DNA from 4 places in the Nocardioides aquiterrae genome. Region 4 is predicted to be linked to each of the others. Evidence: predicted binding sites of a transcription regulator. Region 4 holds the regulator's gene; each other region holds the start of a gene.
The links. Region 4 encodes LexA, which represses DNA repair genes until DNA is damaged. Its sites were predicted from a motif close to TCGAACANNTGTTCGA; they were not measured.
Positions count from the first base shown of each region.

Region 1: a site for LexA is predicted at 1,914-1,929, ahead of ABD086_RS23305 (HNH endonuclease signature motif containing protein). Genes of this name have one in related genera too.
Region 2: a site for LexA is predicted at 5,723-5,738, ahead of ABD086_RS13615 (HNH endonuclease signature motif containing protein). Genes of this name have one in related genera too.
Region 3: a site for LexA is predicted at 3,141-3,156, ahead of ruvC (crossover junction endodeoxyribonuclease RuvC). Genes of this name have one in related genera too.

Region 1 is NZ_BAAAJE010000030.1:193,511-200,510, forward strand. Features, by position in the region: gene ABD086_RS23295 (AlkA N-terminal domain-containing protein) at 1-1,217, shown strand, start outside; gene ABD086_RS23300 (methylated-DNA--[protein]-cysteine S-methyltransferase) at 1,219-1,698, shown strand; gene ABD086_RS23305 (HNH endonuclease signature motif containing protein) at 2,004-3,353, shown strand; gene ABD086_RS23310 (VOC family protein) at 3,469-3,879, shown strand; gene ABD086_RS23315 (IclR family transcriptional regulator) at 4,019-4,741, opposite strand; gene leuC (3-isopropylmalate dehydratase large subunit) at 4,829-6,244, shown strand; gene leuD (3-isopropylmalate dehydratase small subunit) at 6,246-6,854, shown strand.
Region 2 is NZ_BAAAJE010000014.1:18,117-25,116, reverse strand. Features, by position in the region: gene ABD086_RS13645 (CocE/NonD family hydrolase) at 1-1,138, shown strand, start outside; gene ABD086_RS13640 (dihydrofolate reductase family protein) at 1,140-1,703, opposite strand; gene ABD086_RS13635 (hypothetical protein) at 2,036-2,743, shown strand; gene ABD086_RS13630 (hypothetical protein) at 2,754-2,942, opposite strand; gene ABD086_RS13625 (chloramphenicol phosphotransferase CPT family protein) at 2,991-3,551, shown strand; gene ABD086_RS13620 (nucleoside/nucleotide kinase family protein) at 3,581-4,297, shown strand; gene ABD086_RS13615 (HNH endonuclease signature motif containing protein) at 4,305-5,648, opposite strand; gene ABD086_RS13610 (hypothetical protein) at 6,083-7,000, opposite strand, start outside.
Region 3 is NZ_BAAAJE010000010.1:18,346-25,345, forward strand. Features, by position in the region: gene ABD086_RS11815 (ROK family protein) at 1-19, shown strand, start outside; gene pgsA (phosphatidylinositol phosphate synthase) at 48-668, shown strand; gene pdxS (pyridoxal 5'-phosphate synthase lyase subunit PdxS) at 671-1,579, shown strand; gene pdxT (pyridoxal 5'-phosphate synthase glutaminase subunit PdxT) at 1,573-2,175, shown strand; gene ABD086_RS11835 (YebC/PmpR family DNA-binding transcriptional regulator) at 2,187-2,960, shown strand; gene ruvC (crossover junction endodeoxyribonuclease RuvC) at 3,173-3,694, shown strand; gene ruvA (Holliday junction branch migration protein RuvA) at 3,691-4,287, shown strand; gene ruvB (Holliday junction branch migration DNA helicase RuvB) at 4,298-5,389, shown strand; gene yajC (preprotein translocase subunit YajC) at 5,506-5,826, shown strand; gene secD (protein translocase subunit SecD) at 5,828-7,000, shown strand, end outside.
Region 4 is NZ_BAAAJE010000006.1:547,192-554,191, reverse strand. Features, by position in the region: gene ABD086_RS09545 (hypothetical protein) at 1-282, shown strand, start outside; gene ABD086_RS09540 (DUF3052 domain-containing protein) at 279-689, opposite strand; gene ABD086_RS09535 (LysM peptidoglycan-binding domain-containing protein) at 837-1,172, opposite strand; gene lexA (transcriptional repressor LexA) at 1,433-2,149, shown strand; gene ABD086_RS09525 (phosphatase PAP2 family protein) at 2,250-3,092, shown strand; gene ABD086_RS09520 (alkaline phosphatase D family protein) at 3,089-4,765, shown strand; gene ABD086_RS09515 (alkaline phosphatase family protein) at 4,762-6,012, shown strand; gene ABD086_RS09510 (MXAN_6640 family putative metalloprotease) at 6,057-7,000, shown strand, end outside.

The DNA of each region.
Region 1 (7,000 bases), on a different contig from region 4:
GGCGCGCGATGCGGCTCATCGCGGACGGCGTCGTCGACCGCGAGGGGGTCGACGGGCTGGCCCGGCGGGTCGGGTACACGCCGCGTCACCTGACCCGCATCCTCACCGCCGAGCTCGGCGCCGGACCCCTGGCACTGGCCCGCGCCCGCCGGGCGCAGACGGCCCGCGTGCTCATCGAGACGACCGAGCTCACCTACGCCGACATCGCCTTCGCGTCGGGCTTCTCCAGCGTCCGGCAGTTCAACGACACGATCCGCGAGGTCTACGCGTCGTCGCCGACCGACCTCCGCGGCCGCCGGGGCGGACGGCCCGCCACGGGCACGGTCACCATGCGCCTGGCGGTGCGCACGCCGTACCTCGGCAGCGCCCTGCTCGACTTCCTCGCGGTCCGGGCGATCCCGGGCGTGGAGGCCGCGGGCGACGGCTGGTACGCGCGCACCCTGTCCCTGCCGCACGGCACCGGCACCGTCCGCCTCGAGGTGCCGGACGCCGACGAGCCCGGGCAGACCGCGTTCGCGACCGCGACGTTCACGCTCGAGGACCTGCGCGACACCGCCGCGGCGACCGAGCGGGTACGCCGGCTGCTCGACGCCGACTGCGACCCCGTGGCCGTCGCCGACGCGTTCGCGGGCGACCCGCTGATCGGGCCGCTCGTGCGCGCCCGCCCCGGGCTCCGGGTGCCCGGCCACGTCGACGGCCCCGAGATCGCGGTCCGGGCGGTGCTCGGCCAGCAGGTCAGCGTCGCCGGCGCCCGCACCGTCGCGGCGCGCCTGGTCGCCGAGCACGGGCGGCCGCTGCCGAACCCCGTCGACGGGCTCACGCACCTCTTCCCGGACGCCGCGACCCTGGCGGCGCTGTCGCCCGAGGACCTCCCGATGCCCCGCGCGCGGGGCCGTGCCCTGGTCGCGCTGTGCGCCGCGCTGGCGAGCGGCGAGCTGGCGCTGGACCGGGGCCCCGACCGCGACGACGTACGCCGTCGCCTGCTGGCCATCCCGGGCATCGGCCCGTGGACGGCGGACTACGTCGCGCTGCGCGCGCTCGGCCATCCCGACGTCTTCCTGCCGACCGACATCGGCATCCGCGACGCGCTCGCCGGCCTCGGCCGCGCTCCGGCGACCGCCGCGCAGCTGGCCGAGGCCTGGACGCCCTGGCGGTCCTACGCGCAGCTGCACCTCTGGCAGTCCCTGACCCCCGAGACCCCCGGCAAGGAGAAGTGACATGTGGACCGTGATGGAGTCCCCGATCGGGCCGCTGCGAATCGTCGAGCACGACGGCGCGATCACCGCGATCGAGTTCTCGCCGTTCCGCGACGGCGACGGCCGGCCGCGCGGCGACCGTGACGACACCAACGCCCTGCTGGTGGAGGCCGTGCGCCAGCTGCGGGCCTACTTCGACCGCGACCTCAAGGAGTTCGACCTCCCGCTCGCGCCCGCGGGCAGCGCCTTCCAGCAGCGGGTCTGGGCCGAGCTCCTCGGCGTCGGCTGGGGCGAGACCGCGTCGTACGGCGAGATCGCGCACCGGCTCGGCATGACCAACGCCGCCTCCCGCGCCGTCGGCCTGGCCAACGGGCGCAACCCGATCCCGATCGTGATCCCGTGCCACCGCGTCATCGGCGCCAACGGCACGCTCACCGGGTACGCCGGCGGCCTCGACCGCAAGCAGCTGCTGCTCGGGCTGGAGCAGGACGCGCTCTTCTGAGTGCGCCGGCGGTCGAGCTTGTCGAGACCCCCGACGAGTGTCCGCGGCCTGCGGGCGGGTGTGGGGTTGCGATCGACAGGCACCGGCGGAGTACGGCGGGCGAGTGGTTGCGGTCCGCTCCCGGCTGACGGGTGGGCGCCGTCTCGGTGGTTGAGGTGCGAGCGGAGTGAGCCTCGAAACCACCTCGCCCACTCGCGTTGCCCCCAGGAACAGTCTCGAAAAGAATTTCGGAAAGTGTCTCACATTGCGAGATCTGAGGCGTGAATCAGGGCCCGATTGTCGGTGGTGCCTGGTGGACTCGGTACATGCACGAAGCAGACCTGGAGGCGATGACCGAGGAGCAGATCCTCGACTTCGCCGACACCTGCGCCCAGACCGCCCGCCGCGCCGAGGTCGACCTGCTGCGCGCCGCGTATCAGTGGGCGATCGTGCACGCACCCGACCGCCTCGACCCCGCGGCCGCCGCGCTGCCGGGCCGCGAGCAGGCCCGGCGGTACGGCGGCGCCGGGACCCCGGAGGTCACCGAGTTCGCCGCCGCGACCTTCGGGGCCCGGATCGGGCGGTCGACCTACGCGGGCCGGCAGCTGATCGCCGACGCCCTCGACCTGCACCACCGCCACCCCCAGCTGTGGGCCCGGGTCCAGGCCGGCGAAGTGCGGGCCTCGTACGCGCGGCACGTCACCAAGCAGACGCGGGACCTGACCCCGGAGCAGGCGGCGTACGTGGACGCCGGGGTGGTGGAGTCAGCGGACGGGCGGATCACCTGGAGCCGGTTCGAGGCCCTGGTCGAGGCCAAGGTCGCCCAGGCCGCCCCCGAGGTGGCGAGGGAGAAGGAGCAGCGGCGCGCGGCGGCCACCTTCGCGCGCAAGACCGCGAACGAGGGCCACGGGATGGCCTCGTTCCTGATCCGCGCCGACGTCGCGACCATCAACGCCCTCGACGCCGCCGTCACCGCCTTCGCCCAGCACCTCACCACCGCGTTCCCCGACGCCACCGACGACGAGCGCCGGGTCCTGGCGGTGCTGTTCCTGATCCACGGCACCACGATTCCCGAGGCATCCGACGAGCCGGATCTACCCGATGTGGCGGACCTGCTCCCGACGGTGGTGCTGTTCGTGCACATGTACGCCGGCGCCGACCGTGAACCCATCGTCCGGGTCGAGGGCCACGGCCCCGTGACCGAGGACTGGGTCCGCGAGGTCCTCGGGCCGAAGGCCAGGTTCACCATCCAGCCGGTGCTCGACATCGAAGGCCAAGCACCGGTCGATGCCTACGAGATCCCGGACCGACATAGGACGGCCGTGCGCCTGATGACGCCGGCCGACGTGTTCCCGTACGCCTCCTGCACCGACACACACATGCAGGTCGACCACACCATCCCGCACGACCACGGCGGCGTGTCCGGGATCGGGAACTACGGCCCCCTGACCACCACCCACCACCGGATCGAGACCCACGGCCACTTCGAGTGCCGACAACCCTTCCCCGGCATCTACGTCTGGCGCGACCCCTACGGCGCCTACTACCTCGTCGACCACACCGGCACCCGCCGGCTTCCCGGCACGCCCGCCGGACCCGAACCTGGCCGCCGGCCGTTCCTCGAGCTGTTCCAGAGCCCGATCCACCTCGGGATCTCACTCGACTGGGCCGCCTGACGCGCGGCACGGTGGTGGCCCTGTCGGTGTACTGCTCCGGTGTGCACCTCGTCGACAGGAACGCACTTTCATGCTGATGTCAGCGCGCGGCAGTCAGACGCCTAGCATCCGCTGGGTGACCGATCCCACGCCCTACCTTCATTTCGCTGGAACCGCTCGCGAGGCCCTGACCTCCTACGGCGAGGTCTTCGGCTGTGCGGTGCAGTTGCACACCTTCGCCGAGTTCAACAGATCCGACGGGCCGGTCGATGCCATCGCCCACGGGTACCTGATCGACGGACCGGTCGCCCTCTTTGCCGCCGACGTTGCCGGAGACGAGCCCGCATTTCGCTGCGAAGGGATGATGCTGGCACTGCTCGGCACGGCTCCGCCCGCGACACTGCGCAAGTGGTTCTCCGGTCTCTCTGAAGGCGGGCGAGTCCTGGACGACCTGCAGACGCGACCATGGGGTGCTTCCGACGGGCAGGTCATCGATCGCTACGGTCTGCACTGGCTCGTCGGTTTCGAGGTCGAGGACGGCGACTGACCTTCGACCAGACCCAGCTCGGCAGGGGTCCGGCGACTCATGCCCCCAGCGCGCCGCCTTGAGGGCGGCTACGCTCGCCCGGATCTGCGCGCTTGCGCTGTCGGAACAGGTGGCGCGGCGTCCAGGCCCTACGAAGAGGTCACTCCGCAGCCGCCCGCCGCAGCGACTCGCTGAGCCGCTCGGCGGCGGCGAGGACGGCGGGGGCGTGCATCCGGCCGGGCTGGCGGGACAGTCGCTCGAGTGGGCCGGACACGGAGACGGCGGCGATCACCTTGCCGCCGGGGGAGCGCACAGGGGCGGAGACCGAGGCGACGCCCTGCTCTCGCTCGCCGATCGACTGCGCCCAGCCGCGCCGACGGATGCCGGACAGCGCGGCGGCGGAGAACGCGGCGTTCTGGAGGCCGCGATGCATGCGCTCGGGGTCCTCCCAGGCGAGCAGCACCTGGGCGGCCGAGCCGGCGCGCATGGTCAGCTGCGAGCCGACCGGGATCGTGTCGCGCAGGCCGGAGGGGCGCTCCGCCGCGGCGACGCAGACGCGGTGCTCGCCCTGACGGCGCCAGAGCTGGGCGGACTCGCCGGTGATGTCGCGCAGGCGCGCGAGCACGGGGCCGGCGGTGGCGAGCAGCCGGTCCTCGCCGGCGGCCGCGGACAGCTCCGCGAGGCGCGGGCCGAGGACGAACCGCCCCTGCATGTCGCGGGCTACCAGCCGGTGGTGCTCGAGCGCGACGGCGAGCCGGTGGGCCGTCGGTCGGGCCAGCCCGGTGCCGGCGACCAGGCCGGCGAGGGTGGCCGGTCCGGACTCGAGCGCGGTGAGCACGAGGGCGGCCTTGTCGAGGACGCCGACGCCACTGGAGTTGTCCATATGGCAATACTGGCGTCTCACAACATGGGATGCAAGCGCTAGCCTGTGTGACGTACCACCAGCAACGTCGAACCGAGGGAGAGTGACATGGGCAGGACCCTGTCGGAGAAGGTGTGGGACGAGCACGTCGTCCGGTCGGTCGACGGGGAGCCCGACCTCCTCTTCATCGATCTGCACCTCATCCACGAGGTCACGTCGCCGCAGGCCTTCGACGGCCTCCGACTCGCGGGTCGCGGTGTCCGGCGCCCCGACCTCACCCTCGCGACCGAGGACCACAACGTCCCGACTGTCGACTGGGACAAGCCGATCGCCGACCCGGTGTCGCGCACGCAGGTGGAGACGCTGCGCCGCAATTGCGAGGAGTTCGGCGTCCGGCTGCACCCGCTCGGCGACGTCGAGCAGGGCATCGTGCACGTCGTCGGCCCCCAGCTCGGCCTCACCCAGCCGGGCATGACGATCGTGTGCGGGGACTCCCACACCGCCACGCACGGCGCGTTCGGCGCGATCGCCTTCGGCATCGGTACGTCGGAGGTCGAGCACGTGCTCGCGACGCAGACCCTGCCGCAGGCGCGGCCGAAGACGATGGCCGTCACCGTCAACGGCTCGCTGCCCGAGGGCGTGACGTCCAAGGACCTGATCCTGTACCTGATCACGCAGACCGGCACCGGCGGCGGCCAGGGCTACATCGTCGAGTACCGCGGCCAGGCCATCGAGGAGCTCTCCATGGAGGGCCGGATGACCGTCTGCAACATGAGCATCGAGTGGGGCGCGAAGGCGGGGCTGATCGCGCCGGACGAGGTGACCTTCGCCTACCTGAAGGGCCGGCCCGAGGCGCCCCAGGGCGCCGACTGGGACGCCGCGGTCGAGCACTGGAAGAGCCTGCGCACCGACGACGACGCCGAGTTCGACCACGAGATCGTCATCGACGCCGCCGACGTCACCCCGTGGGTCACCTGGGGGACCAACCCGGGCCAGGGCGCACCGCTCGGCGGCACCGTGCCGGTGCCGGCGGACTTCGACGACGAGATCGATCGCGTCGCCGCCGAGAACGCCCTGCGCTACATGGCACTCGAGGGCGGTACGCCGCTGCGCGAGGTGCACATCGACACGGTCTTCGTCGGCTCGTGCACCAACGGCCGGATCGAGGACCTGCGCGCCGCGGCCGCGGTGATCAAGGGCCACAAGGTCGCGGAGGGCACGCGGATGCTGGTGGTTCCGGGCTCGGCCCGGGTGCGGCTGGAGGCCGAGGCAGAGGGCCTGGACCTGGTGTTCAAGGAGGCCGGCGCCGAGTGGCGGGGGGCGGGCTGCTCGATGTGCCTGGGCATGAACCCCGACACGCTGGCGCCGGGCGAGCGCAGCGCGTCGACCTCCAACCGCAACTTCGAGGGCCGCCAGGGCAAGGGTGGTCGCACCCACCTGGTGTCGGTCCCGGTCGCCGCCGCGACCGCGGTCCGCGGCACCCTCTCGTCGCCCGCCGACCTGGAACTCGTGGGGAGCAACTGACATGGAGAAGTTCACGACGCACACCGGCATCGGCGTCCCGCTGCGGCGCAGCGACGTCGACACCGACCAGATCATCCCGGCGGAGTACCTCAAGCGGGTGACCCGCACGGGCTTCGAGGACGGGCTGTTCGCGGCCTGGCGCAACGACCCCGCGTTCGTGCTCAACAACCCGGCGTACGCCGCGGGCTCCGTCCTCGTCGCCGGCCCCAACTTCGGTACCGGCTCGTCCCGCGAGCACGCGGTGTGGGCCCTGCAGAACTACGGGTTCAAGGCGGTGCTGTCGCCGCGGTTCGGCGACATCTTCCGGGGCAACTCCGGCAAGGCCGGGCTGCTCGCCGGCCGGGTGGACGAGAAGACCGTGCAGCGACTGTGGGACCACCTCGAGGCCAACCCGGGTGCGACCGTCAGCGTCGACCTGGAGTCGCGCACGGTGCGCGCCGGCGACGGTCCCGACGCCATCGAGGACTCCTTCGACATCGACGACTACACGCGGTGGCGGCTGCTGGAGGGCCTCGACGACATCGGGATCACGTTGGGCCACGAGGACGACATCGCGACGTACGAGGCGAGCCGCCCGAGCTGGAAGCCGGTCACGCAGCACGCCGGCTGACCATGACGCCGAGAGGGCGAATCCCCAGTACACACAGGGGATTCGCCCTCTTGCGTTTGTCGGACGAATTGGATTCCGGCGGGTGAAAACCCCCGAATGTGGCTCGGTTGACCGGTTCTGCGCCTTCCGATCGTAAAAAAACACGG
Region 2 (7,000 bases), on a different contig from region 4:
CGCGATGCCGGGCCCGCGCATCGACCTGGACGTCGAGATGGCCGCGTGGTTCGACCGGTGGCTGCGCGACGCCGACCCGGTGGTTGAGGTGCGAGGAGCGCCAGCGGCGAGCCTCGAAACCGCGTCGGGGTGCGACGTGTTCGTCCGCACGTCGACGCTCCCCGAGCCGGACCTCGACCTGCACGCGGGCTACTGGCTGTCGCTGCCGTCGGTGCCGCCCACCCGGCCGTGGTCGGTGTCGCTGGCCGGGCCTGCGGCGCTCGTCGTGGCTCCCGACACCGGCACCGCGGCCTGGATCGACTGCGCCGGCCACCTGCCCTGGGGGCAGTCCGGCGACCAGCGGCTCGACGACGCGCGCTCGCTGACCTGGGACGCCGCGCCGCCGTCCCGCCCCGTCGTGGGCCACCCGCGCGCGCAGCTGCGGGTCTCGGCCGACCGGCCGCTCGCCTCACTGTCGGTGAAGCTCTGCGACGTCTTCGCGGACGGCACGTCCGCGCTGGTCTCGCGCGGCACCCTCGACCTGGCCTTCCGCGACGGCGTGCACGGCGTCCCGTCGCCGCTGGTGCCGGGCCACGAGTACGACGTCGAGCTCGACCTGGACGCCTGCGCCTACGACTGGTCGCCCGGCCACCGGCTGCGGGTCAGCGTCGCCGGCTCGGACTGGCCGAACACGATCGCCCCGCCCGCGCCGGTGGTGCTGACCGTGCACGCCGGCTCGGTGTCGCTGCCGCTGCTGGAGGGCTCCTTCCCCACGCCGGTCCTCACCCCCGGCGCGGAGCACTCCTCGGAGTCGACGGAGGGCGTCGGCTGGTCGATCGAGGACGACGTCCTGCGCCGCACGACCACCGCGCGCACCCGCACGGTGAGCGAGTACGAGACGCCGTACGACGGCACCGCCCGCGAGGACTACCTCGGCGCGGTGACCGTCGACCGGCGTACGTGGGAGCAGACCGCGCACGCGGTGACGACGTTCGACCTCACCTGGCCGGGCATCGACGTGCACGTCGAGTCGACCATGGACGTCACGATCACCGGCGCGTCGTACGAGGTGGCCATCGAGACCGTCGCGGCGCTCGACGGCGCCGAGGTGTCGCGGCGGACCTGGCGGGAGTCGGTCCCGAGGGCGGTGCGGGGGTAGCTCAGCGCCTGGTCACGTACCTGGTGAGGACCACGCCGCCGGGGAACGTGCGGGTCTCCACGAGGTCGAGGTCGACCCAGTTGTCCAGGGCCGTGAAGAACGGCGTGCCGCCGCCCACCAGGACCGGCGCGGTGGCCAGCACGTACTCGTCGATCAGCCCGGCGCGCATGGCGGCCGCGGCAAGGGTGGCGCCGCCGATGTCCATGGGTCCGCCGTCCTCGGCCTTGAGCCGGGTGATCTCGGCGACCGGGTCGCCGGTGACCAGCCGGGTGTTCCAGTCGACCGTGCCGGTCGTCGAGGAGAACACCACCTTCGGCATCCGGCGCCAGCGGTGGGCGAACTCGACCTCTGCGGGGGTGACGCCGGGCTGCTGGTCGGCGGTGGGCCAGTAGGAGCTCATCGCCTCCCACAGCTTGCGTCCGTACAGCGCCAGGTCCGTCTCCCCGACCCGGTCGGACCACCACTGGAACAGCTCGTCGCTCGGCGCGGTCCAGGTGATGTCGTCGCCCGGCGCTGCGATGTAGCCGTCCAGGCTCACGTTCATGCCGTAGGTGAGGGTGCGCATGGCGTGAGCCTTCCGTGTGTGGGATTCCGGTGTACAGACCGGCGCCGCGCGCCAGGGTCATCGGTACGGGTGATTTGGTCCGCCGCTGGTCGGGTTCGCATACTGCTCGGACCTCATCCGAAGGACACTCACCCACCGTGCTCGTCGCCACCCGTCTTCGGACCGCCCGCCCGACCCGTCGGCCGGGGTGGCGGGGCGCCTCCGCCGCGGTGGCGTGCCTGGCGCTCGCGCTCGTCGGCGGCTGCGGGAGCGGCTCGGACGGGGATACGGCACCCGCGCCGACGGCCACAGCGCCCGGGAGCGCGACGGCGAGCTCGCAACCGGCGGTGGCCGTGCTGTCCCGAGCGGAGCTGCGGCGGGCGTGGCGCGAGCTCGTCGCCGCCGGCACGGGCTTCACGCAGGTGGAGGTGTCGAGGACATCAAGCGCCCCGATCGCGGGCCTACCCACGGTTGCGGGTGAGTGGAACTTCCCCGAGCACACGGTCCGGACCACGATGCGGGCTGTCTACCCGAAGGAGGGACACGTCACGGTGACGACCGTGGTCGTCGACAGGTCGACGTTCGCGCAGGCGTTGTACGACGGCTCGATCTTCGCGCCGGACTGCTGGACGCGTGTGACGGAGGCCGACGCCACCTGGGTCCCGCCAGGCCTTGTCCCGGTCGTGTCTGCCCAGACCCACGACGCACCTGGCGTGCACGCCGGGAACGCCAGCGCGAGCCTCGCGGACGTCCTCGCGGCGATCGGCTTCCAGAAGCTCGTCAGCACGGCCGCCGGCGACCTGGGCGCAGTGCGCCTGGACGTGTCGATCGAGGTGCTCGACGGGAGCCTCCGCGGGTGGACCGTGACCGGTGCCGCCATCGATGACGCCCTGGCGGACCTTCCGGCGAGCGCTGTCGACGGGAGCGTCCGTCAGCTGTTCACCTCACTGCGGGACGCCACCTGGGACGTCGCGATCCTCGGGCTCGGCCAACCCGTCGAGGTCGAGGAGCCGGCAGCCGACCGGCTGCTGGATGCCTCGCACCGGTCGTGCCGTCCCTGAGCGCAGAGGGTCAGCGGCGGCGGGGCGACTGCTCGTCGTGCGCGTACCAGGCGATCCACGCCAAGGGGAAGAACAGGCCCGCGATGACCACGACGGCGGGCCGTCCCCCTCGGCGATGCTCGCCGATCGCGGTGAGGCTCGCGAGCCCGATCACGACGGCCAGCACGACCAGCACCGCGACGATGCCTGCTGGTGTCATGCGACGACTGTCGCACGGTCACGGATCCGGTCGATAGGGTCGTGCGCCGTGGAGTCCGACAGCCGCGGCCGCGTCATCCTCCTGAACGGGGCGTCGAGCTCCGGGAAGAGCAGCATCGGTCGCGCGCTCCAGCACGTCCTGCCCGACCCGTGGTTCCTCTTCCCCGTGGACACACTCGGAGCGATGCGCTCCACCCCACACACCCGCGTCCTCGACCAGGACGAGATCGACGACATGCTGCGTCGGACGCGCCTTGGCTACCACCGAGCAGTCGCCGCCGTGGCCTCCGTCGGCAACGACGTGATCATGGACTACCCGCTCAGCGAGCGCTGGCGCCTCGAGGACCTGCTCGACGTGCTGGAGGGGTTCGACGTGACCGTCGTGGACGTGCACTGCGAGCCGGACGAGCTGGACCGACGCGAGCGCGCACGGGGGGATCGTCCCGCCGGCCTGGCCCGTTCCCAGCGCGTCTTCCGGCACGATGACCGCGACATCGCCGTCGACACCACCCACCTGAACCCGGAAGCGTGCGCGGTCGCCATCGCGACCGAGCTCACTGCGCTGGGCCCGGACAAGGCGTTCGACCGGCTGCGCAGGCGTCGATCCTGAACCGACCGGAACCTCGCTAACCTCGGCGCGTGGAGGCCTTCGAGTCCGTGTCGACCTGGCGCCAGCCGGTGCCGCCGGCGGCCTCGTCGTCCCGGTCCGACCTGGTGACGCGGGTGGCAACGGAGATCCTGGCGCGCTCGGAGCGGCGGCTCCGGGTCGCCGTCGACGGCCGGACCGCAGCCGGCAAGACCTCCTTCGCCCACGAGCTCGCAGCCGCCGTCCGAGCGCTCGGTAGACCGACGTTGCGGGCGTCCCTCGACGACTTCAAGCACCCGTGGCAGCACGCGAGCGAGCACGGGTACGACCGGGTCTCCGGCGTGGGCTACTACCGCAACGCCCACGACCACGCCTCGGTGCGACGCCTGCTGCTCGAGCCCGCCGGACCGTCGGGGTCGGGCCAGGTCGTCCTGTGCGCGCACGATCCCCTGACCGGCAGGGACCACCGCGACGTCGTCGTCCGGGCCGGCCCCGACGCCGTGCTGATCGTGGACACCGTCTTCGCGTTCCGGCCGGAGTGGGACGACCTGTGGGACTACCGGATCTGGCTCGAGGTCGCTGCCGTTCAGTCGCTGGACCGCGGCGTCGCGCGCGACAGCTCGAGGGACGGCGCGGACGAGGCGACCCGGGTGCACCGGGACCGATACGCGGTTGCCGAGGCGATCTACCTCGCGGAGGTCGGCCCCGTCTCGCGGGCTGACGTCGTCATCGACAACCACGACTGGGCGGCACCGTTCGTGATCCGGTGACCCGACCTCACGCTGCCCACCCGGGGTCGATCTCCATCCGGAACGGGGCGCGGTAGAGCTCGATGACCTGGGGTCTGCACCGGTGCGGGACGTGCCGGGTGCCGGTGTGGTCGACCAGGTAGTACGCGCCGTAGGGGTCGCGCCAGACGTAGATGCCGGGGAAGGGTTGTCGGCACTCGAAGTGGCCGTGGGTCTTGATCCGGTGGTGGGTGGTGGTCAGGGGGCCGTAGTTCCCGATCCCTGACACGCCGCCGTGGTCGTGGGGGATGGTGTGGTCGACCTGCATCGGGCTGCCGGTGGAGCCTGCGGTGCAGGTGGCGTAGGGGAACACGTCGGCCGGCGTCATCAGGCGCACGGCCTGGCGATGTCGGTCCGGGATCTCGTAGGCGTCGACCGGGGCTTGGCCTTCGAGGTCGAGGACCGGCTGGATGGTGAACCTGGCCTTGGGGCCGAGGACGTCGCGGACCCAGTCCCCGGTCACGGGGCCGTGGCCCTCGACCCGGACGACCTTCTCGCGGTCGGCGCCGGCGTACATGTGCACGAACAGCACCACCGTCGGGAGCAGGTCCGCCACATCGGGTAGATCCGGCTCGTCGGATGCCTCGGGAATCGTGGTGCCGTGGATCAGGAACAGCACCGCCAGGACCCGGCGTTCGTCGTCGGTGGCGTCGGGGAACGCGGTGGTGAGGTGCTGGGCGAAGGCGGTGACGGCGGCGTCGATGGCGTTGATGGTCGCGGCGTCGGCGCGGATCAGGAACGAGGCCATCCCGTTGCCCTCGTTCGCGGTCTTGCGCGCGAAGGTTGCCGCCGCGCGCCGCTGCTCCTTCTCCCGGGCGACCTCGGGGGCGGCCTGGGCGACCTTGGCCTCGACCAGGGCCTCGAACCGGGTCCAGGTGATCCGCCCGTCCGCTGACTCCACGACGCCGGCATCGACGTAGCCGGCCTGCTCCGGGGTGAGGTCCCGCGTCTGCTTGGTGACGTGCCGGGCGTAGGAGGCGCGCACTTCGCCGGCCTGGACCCGGGCCCAGAGCTGGGGGTGGCGGTGGTGCAGGTCCAGGGCGTCGGCGATCAGCTGCCGGCCCGCGTAGGTCGACCGCCCGATCCGGGCCCCGAACGTCGCGGCGGCGAACTCGGTGACCGCCGGGGTCCCGGCGCCGCCGTACCGCCGGGCCTGCTCGCGGCCCGGCAGCGCGGCGGTCGCGGGGTCGAGGCGGTCGGGTGAGTGCACGATCGCCCACTGGTAGGCGAGCTGCAGCAAGTCGGTCTCCGCATCCCGGATCGTGTCGGCGCAACAGGACGCGGCATCGAGGATCTGCTCCTCGGTCATCGCCTCCAGCTGTCCTTCGTGCATGCCTCTAGTCCAGCAGGCACCACCGACAATCAGGCCCTGATCCAGGCCCGATATCTCGCGATGTGAGACACTTTCCGAATCTTTCTTCGAGTCTTTACTTCCGGTGTGCGGCCACCCGCCGGCGGTGCGCCGGGAAGCAGCCGCGACCCGACGTCCGCCTCCCCCGTCGCTGCCATGTCGGTCGCAACCCGAGCCGACCGGAGCGGGCCGGCAGCGGGGGCGCCCGTCAGCCGCGCGTGCGCCGGGCCAGCGCGCCGACGAGCGCCGCCACCAGGCCGGCGGCAATCGCGACGACCACGAACACCACCAGGGTCCGGAAGCGACTTGCCGAAGAGCCGGTGTGGGGATGCGAGCCGGTCGCGCTGGAGTCAGAGTCCTGTCCCCGTGGATCGAGCCGCCGCGATCCGTGTGGGCAGTGTCAACGACGCAGACAGCTACGCGGCGACGCGCCACCCGACCTCGACCCAGGCCGCCCCGGCGGGGCACTGCTTGGTCGCAGGGAAGGCGACGAACACGACGCGATTCGGGTCGGTGCCAGCAGGTGGTTCACCCACTGCGAGTGCTGATCCAGTCCGCTCGCTCCAACAGGCGGCGTCCAGGTCGGCTGCGGGAACTCCGAGCGCGTCAGCAGCGGTCTTTCCGTCAGGGAAGGTGACGACTACTGCCGACGGCAGTGCTGGCAGCACGGAGCCGACCGACGGCTGAGCGAGGGCGTCGTCGAGGACCTTCGTCTGCAGCGAGCGGGTGTGCGTTTGAGCGGCATCCACCATCTTGTAGAACTGCTGAGTTCGGGCGTCAGCGACCGTGTTAGCCCGTTCAGTCCTCGCGTCAGTCAGTTTCGCATCGCGAACGCTGCTGTTGTTGATGACCGTGGCGGTCGTGAACCCGACCACCGCAAGAACCATGCCGGCCACGGCGAAGATCGCTGCTCTGCGGGACGCGCGGCGCAACTCGACGGTTGCCACGATGTCTTCAATCTGGCGCCGTTGCTGACCAAAGAACCGCACCCGTGCCAGTTTGTCGGGCGGCGGCGCCTGCCCTTGCTCCCAGTAGGTCTCACGAAGGTCCTTGACCAAGTCTTCGTTAGCCCGGTCGAACGCTGTGATGTCCGCGTAGCCGAACAGGGAGGACGCCGGAACGACGAGCTTCCCTTTCCTTCCGCCGTGCTTCTTGCTGTTCCACCTGTTCTGACGCTCAACGGCATCCGCGACCAGGACCTTGCTCTTCGCACGTAGGCTCACCGGAATCATGAGGAGCATGCCGACGCCGACCGCAAATGCGACAGCCGCGGCAACGACCGCGTAGGTCTCTCGCTGGCTGAGGTCACCGGTTCCGAGGGTCTTGGTGAGGGA
Region 3 (7,000 bases), on a different contig from region 4:
CGTGCCGCAGGCCGGGTGAGGGCCGGGCCCGGTAGCCTGCTGCCGCCATGCTCGAACGATTCCGCGCCTTCTGGACCAGGGTTCTCTCACCCATCGCCAACCTGCTGATCAGGCTCGGGGTGAGCCCCGACGCGGTGACGCTCGTCGGCACCCTCGGCGTGTGCGCCGGTGCGCTGGTCTTCTTCCCGCAGGGGATGCTGCTGACCGGTGTGCTGGTGATCACCGCGTTCGTGTTCAGCGACCTCATCGACGGCCACATGGCCCGCACGACGGGCCGGGTCAGCAAGTTCGGCGCGTTCTGGGACTCCACGCTCGATCGGGTCGGCGACGGCGCGATCTTCATCGGGCTGGCGCTGTACTTCGCGTGGGAGGAGCCCAGCCGGCTCTACCTGGTGCTCAGCCTGGTCTGCCTGCTGATGGGCGGCGTCACGTCGTACGCACGCTCCCGCGGCGAGACGCTCGGCTTCTCGGTCAAGGTCGGCATCGCGGAGCGCGCCGACCGGCTGGTCGCGATCCTCGTGATGACCGGCCTCAGCGCGATCTTCGACCTGCCGGTGCTGCTCTACATCGCCCTGTGGGCGCTCGCGATCGCCTCCACCGTCACGGTCGTGCAGCGCGTGTGGGTGGTACGGAAGCAAGCACTGGCGGAGCCTCGCACTACGATCTGAGTATGGCTGAGAACAACACCGCAGACGTCCCCACCACCGGCACCACCCGCGTGAAGCGCGGCATGGCCGAGATGCTCAAGGGCGGTGTGATCATGGACGTGGTCACGCCCGAGCAGGCGAAGATCGCCGAGGACGCCGGGGCCGTCGCGGTGATGGCGCTGGAGCGCGTGCCCGCCGACATCCGGGCGCAGGGCGGGGTGTCGCGGATGAGCGACCCCGACATGATCGACGGGATCATCGAGGCGGTCTCGATCCCGGTGATGGCCAAGGCGCGGATCGGCCACTTCGCCGAGGCGCAGGTGCTGCAGTCGCTGGGTGTGGACTACATCGACGAGTCCGAGGTGCTGACCCCGGCCGACTACGCCAACCACATCGACAAGTGGGCGTTCACGGTCCCGTTCGTGTGCGGTGCGACGAACCTGGGCGAGGCGCTGCGCCGCATCACCGAAGGGGCGGCGATGATCCGCTCGAAGGGCGAGGCCGGTACCGGTGACGTGTCGAACGCCGTGACGCACATGCGCACGATCCGTCGCGAGATCCGCCGGCTGGGCGCGCTCACCGAGGACGAGCTGTTCGTGGCGGCCAAGGAGCTGCAGGCGCCGTACGAGCTGGTCAAGGAGGTCGCGGCGAACGGCAAGCTCCCCGTCGTGCTGTTCACCGCGGGCGGCATCGCGACGCCGGCCGACGCGGCGATGATGATGCAGCTGGGCGCCGAGGGCGTGTTCGTCGGTTCGGGCATCTTCAAGTCGGGCAACCCGGCGCAGCGTGCCGAGGCGATCGTCAAGGCGACGACGTTCTTCGACGACCCGGACATGGTCGCCAAGGTGTCGCGCGGGCTCGGCGAGGCGATGGTCGGCATCAACGTCGAGGAGATCCCGCAGCCGCACCGGCTGGCCGAGCGCGGGTGGTGAGCGCACCCACCATCGGCGTGCTCGCGGTCCAGGGCGACGTCCGCGAGCACCTGCGGACCCTCGCCGAGCTCGGCGTGACGGCCGTGCCGGTGCGACGGACGTCGGAGCTCGAGGCGGTCGACGGCCTGGTGATCCCGGGTGGCGAGTCGACCACGATGGCGAAGCTGGTCCGCACCTTCGACCTGTTCGAGCCGGTCCGCCAGCGGATCAAGGACGGCATGCCCGCCTTCGGGACGTGCGCCGGGATGATCATGCTCGCCGACCGGATCGAGGACGGCGCACCGGGGCAGGAGACGCTGGGGGGCCTCGACATCACCGTGCGGCGCAACGCGTTCGGGCGGCAGGTCGACTCGTTCGAGGGCGACCTCGACGTCGCCGGCCTCGACACGCCGGTGCACGCGATCTTCATCCGCGCACCGTGGGTCGAGGCGGTGGGCGGCGACGTGGAGGTCCTCGCTCGTGTGGGGCAGGGTCAGGCCGCGGGTAGGATCGTCGCGGTCCGTCAGGGTTCGCTGATGGCGACGTCGTTCCATCCCGAGGTGGGTGGTGACTCCCGGGTCCACCGGTTGTTCGTGGACCTGGTCCGAGCTGAGTAGAAGAGGGACGCATGTCTGGCCACTCCAAGTGGGCGACCACCAAGCACAAGAAGGCCGCGATCGACGCCAAGCGCGGCAAGCTGTTCGCCAAGCTGATCAAGAACATCGAGATCGCGGCGAAGATGGGCGGCCCCGACCCGTCCGGCAACCCGACCCTCTACGACGCCATCCAGAAGGCCAAGAAGCAGTCGGTCCCGAACAAGAACATCGACTCCGCGGTCAAGCGCGGCGGCGGTCTCGAGAGCGGCGGCGTCGACTACGAGACGATCATGTACGAGGTCTACGGGCCCCAGGGCGTGGCGCTGCTGGTCGAGTGCCTCACCGACAACCGCAACCGCGCGGCCATGGAGGTCCGGACGGCGGTGACCCGCAACGGCGGCACCATGGCCGACCCCGGGTCGGTCTCCCGCCTGTTCACCCGCAAGGGCGTCGTGGTGGTCGAGAAGGCCCAGGAGCGGGGCGGCAAGCCCTGGGAGATCAGCGAGGACGACATCCTCGAGGCCACGCTGGACGCGGGCGCCGAGGAGGTCACCGATCTCGGCGACACCTTCGAGATCCAGTCCGAGGCCTCCGACGTGGTCGCCGTGCGGACCGCGCTCCAGGCCGCCGGCATCGACTACGACTCCGCCGAGGTCCAGTTCGTCGCCACCATGGACATCCCGGTGGCCGAGGTCGACGTGGCCGGCAAGGTCTTCCGCCTGGTCGACGCCGTCGACGACCTCGACGACGTGCAGAACGTGTTCAGCAACGCCGACATCCCCGACGAGGTGCTCGAGTCCATCTGAGCGAGCAGCGAGACGCGACGAAGGAGCGGCTCGCGTCGCTCGCCAGGTTGAGGAAGCGACGCGACTGAGGAACGAAGTCGCGCGAGCGCCTCGAAACCCGCTAACTCGAAAAGCAGCCTCGACCCCGGCATCAGGGCGTGTCCTGCGAACGACCGGGGGAGTTGACCGTTAGCGTGACCTCCGAACACCTGTTCGGACGGAAGGTCATCGGAATGCGCGTGCTGGGGATCGACCCCGGACTGACCCGCTGCGGCATGGGCGTGGTCGAGGGCTCGGTGGGGCGACCCCTGACGCTGGTCGACGTGAACGTGCTACGCACCTCGTCCGACCTGCCGGTGCCGCAGCGGCTGGTGACGATCGAGAAGGGCGTCGACGCCTGGCTCGACGAGTACGCCCCGGACGCCGTCGCCGTCGAGCGCGTGTTCGCGCGCTCGGACGTCAGCACGGTGATGGGCACCGCCCAGGCCAGCGGCATCGCGATGGTCTGCGCCGCGCGGCGGGGCCTGCCGATCGCGCTGCACACGCCGAGCGAGGTCAAGGCCGCGGTGTCCGGCAACGGCCGCGCCGACAAGGCGCAGGTCGGGGCGATGGTGACCCGGATCCTGCGCCTCGACGCGATGCCGAAGCCGGCGGACGCCGCCGACGCGCTCGCGCTGGCCATCACCCACATCTGGCGCGGAGGCGCCCAGGCCCGGATCGACGCCGCGCTCGCGGCAGCAGGGAGGAAGCCGTGATCGCGTTCGTCTCCGGCAGGGTCGCCGCCGTCACGCTGTCGAGCGCGGTGCTCGAGGTGGGGGGAGTCGGGCTCGAGGTGATGTGTACGCCGGGGACGCTCGCCACGCTGCGCACCGGGCGCGAGGCCACGCTGCCGACGAGCATGGTCGTGCGCGAGGACTCGCTGACGTTGTTCGGGTTCGCCGACGACGACGAGAAGCAGACCTTCGAGCTGCTGCAGACGGCGTCCGGCGTGGGACCGAAGCTCGCCCAGGCGATGCTCGCGGTGCTCTCCCCGGACGACCTGCGGCTCGCGATCGCCGGCGACGACGCCAAGACCTTGACCAAGGTGCCCGGCATCGGCCAGAAGGGCGCCCAGCGGATCATCCTCGAGCTCAAGGACCGGATCGGTGCACCCACCGGCGGCCGCGCCGCGGCCGCGCCCGCGGCCGGTGCACCGTGGCGCGGGCAGGTCCACCAGGGACTGGTCGGCCTGGGCTGGTCGGCGAAGGACGCCGAGAAGGCCGTCGACGCGGTCGCCCCGGAGGCCGGCGACGTCCCGGACGTGGCGGCCCTGCTCCGTGCCGCGCTCCGCACGCTCAGCAAGGCCTAGGAGACCCGGCATGCACGAGGACGAGCTCACCGAGGACGACCTGACCCGGGCCGAGAGCAGCCACCTGCGCTCGCTGACCGCGGCGGAGGCCGAGGGCGACGAGCGGGCGGTCGAGGCCGCGCTGCGGCCGCGCACCCTGGACGAGGTCGTCGGCCAGGTGCGGGTCCGTGACCAGCTCGGCCTGGTGCTCGAGGCGGCCCGGCGCCGCGGCCGGGCGCCCGACCACGTGCTGCTCTCCGGCCCTCCGGGCCTCGGCAAGACGACGCTGGCGATGATCATCGCCGCCGAGATGGGCGCGCCGCTGCGCCTGACCAGCGGCCCGGCAATCACCCACGCCGGCGACCTCGCGGCGATCCTGTCGGGCATGAACGAGGGCGACGTCCTGTTCGTCGACGAGATCCACCGCATGTCCCGGCCCGCCGAGGAGATGCTCTACATGGCGATGGAGGACTTCCGGGTCGACGTCGTCATCGGCAAGGGGCCGGGCGCCACCGCGATCCCGCTGGAGATCCCGCCGTTCACCCTGGTCGGTGCGACCACCCGCGCCGGCCTGCTGCCGGGCCCGCTGCGCGACCGGTTCGGCTTCACCGCCCACCTGGAGTTCTACGAGCCCGACGAGCTCGACGAGATCGTGCAGCGCTCCGCCCGGCTCCTGGACGTGCACGTGGTCGACGACGGCACCGCCGAGATCGCATCCCGCTCCCGCGGTACGCCGCGGATCGCGAACCGGCTGCTCCGGCGGGTCCGCGACTACGCCCAGGTCCGGGCCGACGGCGTCGTCACGCTGCCGGTCGCGCAGGCCGCGCTCGACCTGTACGAGGTCGACCAGCTCGGGCTGGACCGGCTCGACCGGGCCGTCATCGACGTGCTCTGCCGCCGGTTCGGCGGGGGACCGGTCGGCATCTCCACGCTCGCGGTCGCGGTCGGTGAGGAGCGGGAGACGGTCGAGGAGGTCGCGGAGCCGTTCCTGGTCCGCAACGGCTTCCTGGCCCGCACCCCGCGGGGCCGCGTGGCCACCCCCGCAGCCTGGGAGCACCTCGGGCTGACCCCGCCGCCACCGCCGGTGCCGGCCGAGGGCGACGCCACCCTCTTCGAGGACTAGCGAGGCCGGGCGCACCCGGGATTCGTGGCGCTCACCACCCTCGCGGTTAGACTTGCCCGTCGGTCGGCCCGGTCCGGGTCGTGCCGCCCCCTGACCCGTGCTCGAGAGGTTGTTTCGTGCTGGAGTTGCTGCCGCTTGTCGGCATCGCCCTGCTCTTCTGGCTGTTCATCATCCGCCCGGCCAGTCGGCGGCAGAAGGAACTCGGCCGGATGCAGTCTTCGTTGGAGCAGGGTGACGAGGTCATGCTGACGTCGGGTGTCTACGGCACCGTGCGCCGGCTCGAGGACGACCACGTGCTGGTCGAGATCGCGGACGGCGTCGTCATCAAGGTCGCCCGCGGCGCCATCGGCACGGTCGTCTCCCAGGCGGACCGGCCGGACGGCGAGCCGGCCGAGAACGACGAGACCGGCTCGGTGGCCGGACCCGAGGAGAACTGAGATGGCACGCACGACCGCGCGTCCCGGTCGCACCCTGGTGGTGTTCTTCCTGGCGATCGCGATCTCCTACGGGCTGGTGGCCCTCGCGGGGACCTGGAAGCCGGCGCTCGGCCTGGACCTCAAGGGCGGCACGCGGATCACGATGATCGCGAACGGCAGCCCCACCAAGGAGCAGCTGAACGAGGCCGCCAGCATCGTCGACAGCCGGGTGAACGCCACGGGTGTCGCGGAGGCCGAGGTCACCACGCAGGGCAGCCAGATCATCGTCGTCGAGGTTCCCGGCGACACCTCGAGCTCCCTGGTCGACACCGCGACCCGGGTCGCCCAGCTGCGGTTCCGCACCGTGGCCTGCAGCAGCCAGGCACCCGGTCCGTGCGGCAACGGGGCGGCTCCGACCCAGCTGCCGACGAGCCAGCCGAGCGCCTCCGCCAACCCGTCGGGCAACCCGTCGGGTGCGGCATCGAAGGGCGCGAGCCCGAAGAACAGGCCGGCCGTCGCGGCGCCCAGCAAGACCCCGAAGCCGAGCACCGGCCCGTCCCAGTCGCCGTCGCAGTCCCCGTCCCAGTCCCCGTCCCAGTCCCCGTCGCAGTCCCCGTCGCAGTCCCCGTCGGGCTCGCCGGGCGCGACCGGCCAGGACCCGGCCAAGCTGGGCCTGGCGTTCATGAACAACCCCGGCCAGGACGCGATCGCGGCGTACAACAAGTACTCCTGTCCCGCGACCAAGCCGGTCGCCGACGACCCGAAGACGTTCCTGGTCACCTGCGGCACCGACGAGAACGCCGGCACCAAGTACCTGCTGTCGCCCGCGCTGATCGAGGGCACCGACCTCACCGGCGCCGACGCGGTCGTCCCGCAGAGCCAGGTCCAGTGGATCGTCCAGCTGAGCATCGGCGGCGAGGGCAAGAAGGTGTTCTCCGAGCTGTCGTCGGCCATGGCGGGCAGCAACCAGCAGTTCGCGATCGTGCTCGACGGCAAGGTCATCTCGGACCCACGGTTCGACTCGGCGATCACCAACGGCGACGCGCAGATCAGCGGCAACTTCACCGAGGCCACGGCGAAGAGCCTCGCCACCAGCCTCAAGTACGGCTCGCTGCCGATCTCGTTCGGGAAGGACGGCATCCAGGTCGAGCAGATCGGTGCCTCCCTGGCCGGTGACCAGCTCACCGCCGGCATC
Region 4 (7,000 bases):
TTTCAGCCGGTGCTGCTGCTCGCGCTCGGCATCACCGCATGCGTGGTCGCATGGGGGTACCTCGTGTACGCCGCGATCGACTTCGGCTCCACCGCCCGCAGCGGCGAAACCAGGGCGTGGTGGTTCCTGGCGCTGGCGTCGGTCGGCGCCGTGGCCTGCCTGTTCGTCGGGCTGATGCTGGTCGCGCGGGTGCTGCGCCGCCTCGGCATCACCCGGGGACCCTCGCCCACCCCGCGCGACGACGAGCCGCGGCCGATCGGCGGGCGCCGCGCCGCCCGCTAGCCGCGCCGGTCGGCGAGCCTCCGCACGAACTTCAGCCCGGACCAGGTGTCGTCGATCGCGGCGACCTTGACGTCGACGAACCCGAGCCGCAGCCCGAGCTCGCGGACGACGTTCTCGTCGAGGTCGCTGGCGATCCCGAGCGCCCGCTGCGCCGCCTTCTTGGGCCAGCACACCCAGACCATCCCGGCGGACGAGGTGCGCTCGAGCAGCGCCGGCAGCCGCTCGGACAGCCGGGCCAGGGTCGTGTGGAAGGTCAGCGTGACGTCGGCGGCCGCCGGGAGGCGGCGGACGACGCGGGCGCCCGCCGTCTCGAGCGCCAGGTCGCCCGGCGCGCCGTCGAGGAACACGACCTGGCCCTCCCGGATGCCGAGCTTGCGCTCCAGCGGGGTGCCTGAGTAGCCGGCCATGGCCCGAAGGTAGACCAGAAGCCGCGACGGGCGGGACCTGGTGGTCCCGCCCGTCGTCTTCCCCGGTTTCGCACGGCCGGGGTCGAGGCGGCCGTGCGAAGTCTTCAGTTGCGCGATGGTGGTTTCGAGGCTCGCTTCGCTCGCACCTCAACCACCGATCGGGACGACCAGCTTCTGGCCGGCGGTGAGCATGCCCGAGTCGAGCGCGTTGAGCTTCTGGATCTTCGCCACCATCGCCCGCACGTCGCCGTCGTCGGCGAGGCCGGCGGCGATCTCCCAGAGAGTGTCGCCGGAGCCGACCACGACCACGCGGGTCGGCTCGGGGGTGCCGGGCTCACCGGTGCCGACGGCGCCGGAGGCCAGGACGAAGCCGACGGCGAGGACGACGAGCAGCGCCAGGGTGAAGACCGCGAGGCGGCCGCGGCGGGTCAGCCGCACGGCGCCGTGCTGGTGGTGGAGGGGGCTGGCGGTGATCGCGCTCATCGGTGGCTCCTGGGGAAGTGAGGTGGCCGGGTGGTCGACACCAGTTCTAGAGGCGGCCACCGACAGTCCTCGCGGACCGGTCTGGACCGGACTCTCGATCAGGTGTTCGATCGAACGTGTGTACGACGTTAGAGCACGTGTTCGAACGACACAAGGACCGACGCGAACATTTGTTCGAACGTGTCGCGAAGGTCCCGGCGGCGACACGCCGTTCGAACAGATGTTTGAACCCGGACGGTCCGGAGGACTACCGTTCGCCCATGGCCACCCAGAAGAAGGTGTCGGAACTGCCCGACGGTCCGCCCGACGCGACGGGCCTGACCCCGCGCCAGCAGCGGGTGCTCGCCCACATCAAGGACTCCATCGAGAAGCGCGGCTACCCGCCGTCGATGCGCGAGATCGGCGAGGCGGTCGGCCTGACCAGCTCCTCGAGCGTGGCCCACCAGCTCAAGACGCTGGAGGAGAAGGGCTTCCTCAAGCGGGACCCGAACCGGCCCCGGGCGCTGGAGGTCTTCCTGCCCGAGGTGATGGCGGCGCGGCGCTCGATGTCGGCCGCCGAGGAGAGCGTGTTCGACGAGACCGGGGTCGGCGACGCGGTCCCCGCGGCGGCGTACGTGCCGGTCGTCGGCCGGATCGCCGCCGGCGGCCCGATCCTGGCCGAGGAGCGCGTCGAGGACGTCTTCCCGCTGCCCAAGCAGCTGGTCGGCGACGGGCAGCTGTTCCTGCTCGAGGTGCGCGGCGACTCGATGGTCGACGCGGCGATCTGCGACGGCGACTACGTCGTGATCCGCCAGCAGCCGACCGCCGAGAACGGCGAGATCGTGGCCGCGATGATCGACGGCGAGGCCACCGTCAAGACCTTCCAGCGCAAGGACGGAAAGGTGTGGCTGCTGCCGCACAACACCGCCTACGATCCGATCGACGGCACCCATGCCACCATCCTCGGTAAGGTGACAGCAGTGCTGCGCCGGGTCTAGACGGCACCTGAACCCTCGGGGAATCCCTGACCAGACCCTGGTGTTGGTTCCGGGCAAGCCCCGGATGTCCGCAGGAGGGTGCATGAACAACGCTGGTGCTGTGACCACAGCACCTGCGTCCTACGCCCGGAACCGGCGGCACACACCGCGGTGGGTCCGGGCGATCTTCGAGGTCGTGCTCGTGATGGGCCTCTGGGTGCTGTACAGCCTGGCCCGCCTCCTCGCCGACACCAACATGGACCCCGCGCTGCAGCGCGCCAACGAGCTGCTGCACCTCGAGGGCCTGATCGGCATCCAGTGGGAGATCCCGCTCAACCAGCTGTTCACCGACCACCGGATCCTCGGCCTGGCCGGCAGCTACTGGTACGCGACCCTGCACTACGTCGTCACCGCCGCCGTGCTGATCTGGCTGTGGCGGCTCGGCGCCGACCGCTACGGCCCGGCCCGCCGCGCGCTGGCCGTCGGCACCCTGCTCGGGCTGCTCGCCTACATCTCGCTGCCCACCGCTCCCCCGCGCTACGTCGCCGGGTACGTCGACGTCCTCAGCCTGCACTCCGCCGACGGCTGGTGGGGCGCCGACGCGTCCGCACCCCGCGGCCTGGGCGGGCTGACCAACGAGCTCGCGGCGTTCCCGTCCCTGCACGCCGGCTGGTCGCTGTGGGTGGCGCTCGCGCTGCAGCTGTACGCGGCCCGCTACTGGGTGCGCGCGCTCGGCTGGATCTACGCCGTCGGCACCGCCGTGGTCATCGTCGGCACCGGCAACCACTGGGTGATCGACGCGGTGGTCGGCTGGATGGTCATCATCGCGGGCTGGGCGCTGGCCGAGGCGATGGGCCGGATCCCGCTGGACCGGCTCCGGCCCTCGCGGTGGCGCCGGCGAACACCGGGTGAACTCACGGAACGGGCGGAACCCGGAGAGGCGAGCGTCGTTACCGAGGCGTGACGCCTCCGCACGTACGACGCCGCACCGTCCTCGGGACGGCCGCCGCCACCGGGCTCCTCGGGGTCCCCGCCAACCCCTCCTTCGCCGCGGCCGGCCGCGACCGGGTGTTCCAGCACGGCGTCGCCTCGGGCGACCCGCTGTCCGACGCGGTGCTGATCTGGACCCGGGTGACGCCGACCGCCGCCAGCACGCCCGGGTCCGGGCAGGGGCCGAAGGTCGACGTGTCGTGGGAGGTGGCGACCGACGGCCGGTTCCAGCACGTCGTCCGCCGCGGGACGTTCGCCACCGGCCCCAGCCGCGACCACACCGTCAAGGTCGACGTCACCGGGCTCGCCCCGGCGACCTGGTACTTCTACCGGTTCCGCTGCGCGGGCGTGACCAGCCGCACCGGCCGCACCCGCACCGCGCCCGCCCGCGACGACCGGCCCGACCACCTGCGCTTCGGCGTGGTGTCGTGCGCGAACTGGCAGGCGGGCTGGTTCTCGGCGTACCGCGGCCTGGCCGAGCGCGACGACCTGCACGCGGTGGTGCACCTCGGCGACTACCTCTACGAGTACGCCCCCGGCGAGTACGGCTACGGCTCCTCCGACGAGGACATCCGCACCCACGTGCCCGGCCACGACATGGTGTCGCTGGACGACTACCGGCAGCGGCACGGGCAGTACAAGACCGACCCGGACCTGCAGGACCTGCACGCGAAGTACCCGTGGATCATCACCTGGGACGACCACGAGGTCGCCAACGACCAGTGGGCCGACGGCGCGGAGAACCACGACGACGCGACCCAGGGCGCCTACCCGCTGCGCCGGGCCCGCGCGCACCGCGCGTACGACGAGTGGATGCCGGTGCGCCTGGACGGGACGGCGCGGCTGCGCGACGGCGACCGCCTCTACCGGCGGTTCCGGTTCGGGCGGCTCGCGGAGATCAGCATGCTCGACCTGCGCAGCTACCGCAGCCGGCAACTGCAGACCGAGGTCCCGCAGCCGCTGCCGGTGCCCGACTCGGGCGTCAGCGACCCGGACCGCACCATCACCGGCCGGCAGCAGATGAGCTGGCTCAAGGAGTCGCTGCGCCGTGGCCGGGCGCAGTGGAAGATCGTCGGCAACCCGGTGATGATCGCGCCGGTCGACTTCGGCGCGGTGCCCCACGACCTGCTCGACCCGGTCAACGACGTGACCGGGCTGCTCCCCCGCGACGGCAGCCCGTACAACGTCGACCAGTGGGACGGCTACACCGACGACCGGCGCGAGGTGTTCGAGCACATCCGCGACCACCAGGTCAGCGACGCGCTGTTCCTCACCGGCGACATCCACTCCGGGTGGGCGGCCGAGCTGCCGTACGACGCCTCGTCGTACCCGGTGGGCGACAGCGCGGGCGTGGAGTTCGTCTGCTCGTCGGTCACCTCGAACAACCTCAAGGACATCACCGGCACGCCGCCGCGCACCACCAGCCTGGCGGTCGAGCAGGCGATCCTGGCGAACAACCGGCACATCAAGTACCTCGACTTCGACAGCCACGGGTTCTCGGTGCTCGACGTGACCGCCGAGCGCGCGCAGATGGACTGGTACGTCATCGGCGACCGAGCCGACCGGGACACCTCGGTGCAGTGGTCGGTGTCGTACCGGACCCCGACCGGCACCGCGCGGGTCGAGCAGGCGGCCGAGCCGCTGTGACCACCCCGACCGGCCTGGGCCGCCGTACCTTCCTCGCCACCGGCGCGGGCGTCGTCCTCTCGACCGCGGCCGGGGCGCCGTCCCTGGCCGTCGGCGGCCGGCGCCGGCGCGCGTACGTGCTGGTGGTCGACGGCTGCCGCCCCGACGAGATCGACGGCGACCTGACGCCGAACCTCGCCGCGCTGCGCGACGGCGGGCTGCGCTTCCCGCAGGCGTCGTCGATGCCGGTGATGGAGACGATCCCCAACCACGTGATGATGATGACCGGCGTGCGGCCGGACCGCTCCGGCGTCCCCGCGAACTCGGTCTACGACCGGGCGCTGGGGGCGGTGCGCGACCTGGACCGGGCCTCCGACATCCGCTGCGACACGGTCATCGAGCGGCTCAACCGCAGGGGTCTCACCACCGGCACGGTGCTGAGCAAGGAGTACCTGTACGGCGTGTTCGGCGCCCGCGCCACGCACCGCTGGGAGCCGCAGCCGACGGTGCCGGTCAGCGGGCACGCGCCGGACGCGGCCACGATGGAGGCGGCGCTGGGGATGCTCGACGAGCTCGACCCCAGCCTGATGTTCGTCAACCTCGGCGACATCGACCGGTTCGGCCACGGCGACCTGTCCGGCACCACCCTGCAGGTCGCGCGGCGGTCGGCGCTGGCCGACACCGACCTGCAGGTCCAGCGCTTCGTCGACGCGCTGAAGTCCTCCGGGCGCTGGGAGCACTCCGTCGTGATCGTGCTCGCCGACCACTCGATGGACTGGTCGCTGCCGGACCGGGTGATCAGCCTGGCCGCGCCGCTGGCCGCGGACCCGCTGCTGGCGGGGCACGTGCAGATCGCCGACAACGGCGGCGCCGACCTCCTCTACTGGACCGGCCCGCGCCGCCACCGCGAGGAGGCGGTCCGCCGGATGCGCGCGGTCGCCCGCGCCCAGGACGGCGTGCTCGCCGCCTGGGACCGCCGGGCCGACTGGCTGCGGCTCGGCCCGGAGGCCGGCGAGGTCGTGGTGTTCTGCCAGGCCGGATGGCGGTTCAGCGACCCCGACCCGGTCGGCTCGAACCCGATCCCCGGCAACCACGGGCATCCGGCCACCCGGTCGATCCCGTTCTTCATCGGCGGCGGCCACCCCGCCGTACCAAAGGGGAAGGCGACGCCCCGCGTGGCCCGCACCCTCGACGTGGCCCCCACGGTCGCGTCGTTCTTCGGCGTCGGGCGCCCCCGCGGCGGCTGGGACGGCCGCGCCCTGCTGTGAGTGTCGGCTTGGGGTTTCTCAGGTCCGTGGGGTTGAGTGAGCGGGTGCTCCGCCGTCCCGTCGCCGCCCTGGTCGCGCTCGCCCTGCCGCTCCTCGCGGCTCCGGCGTACGGCGGAGAGTCCGGCCCGGCGAGCACGCGCGCGGCCGCTCGCGCCCTGGCCGCCGCGGAGCACCCGGACGGGTCGCGCGACCAGACCCTGGTGCTGCGCGACCTGCGCGCGCACCGCGACGAGCTCGCCCCCGCCGACCGCGCCCGCGCCGCGGCGCTGCTGCAGCGGCCCGGCGGCGACCGGTCGCAGTGCTTCACCACCGTGTGCGTGCACTGGTTCACCAGCGGCAGCGACAAGGCGACCCGCGACTACGTCGACCGCGTCGCCCGGGTCGCCCAGTCGGTGCTGAAGACCTACCGGGCCGCGGGCTACCGCGCCCCCGAGGCCGACGGCACGGCCGGGGGCAACGGGCTGCTCGACATCTACCTCAGCGACCTCGGCACCCAGGGGCTCTACGGCTACTGCGACAGCGACGCGACGCCGACCGACCCCGGCCCGTACGACGCTCCGGCGTACTGCGCGTTCGACAACGACTACCAGGAGTTCCCGAACCACACGCCGCTGGAGAACCTCCAGGTGACCGCCGCGCACGAGCTGTTCCACGCGGTCCAGTTCGCCTACGACTACTACGAGGACGCGTGGTTCATGGAGGCCACCGCGACCTGGGCCGAGGACGAGCTGTACGACGACGTCAACGACAACCTGCAGTACCTGGCCCAGAGCCCGTTGACCCAGCCCGACCGCTCGATGGACCACTTCGAGAACCTCGGGGTGCGGCAGTACGGCGACTGGATCTTCTTCCGCTACCTGACCGAGCGCTACCCGGACGCCCAGGGCGGGCTGCCGACGCTCGTGCGCGAGGCCTGGGAGCTCGCCGACGGCGCCAAGGGCGGGCCCGACGAGTACTCGATCCGCGCGGTCGCCGACACGCTCGCTGC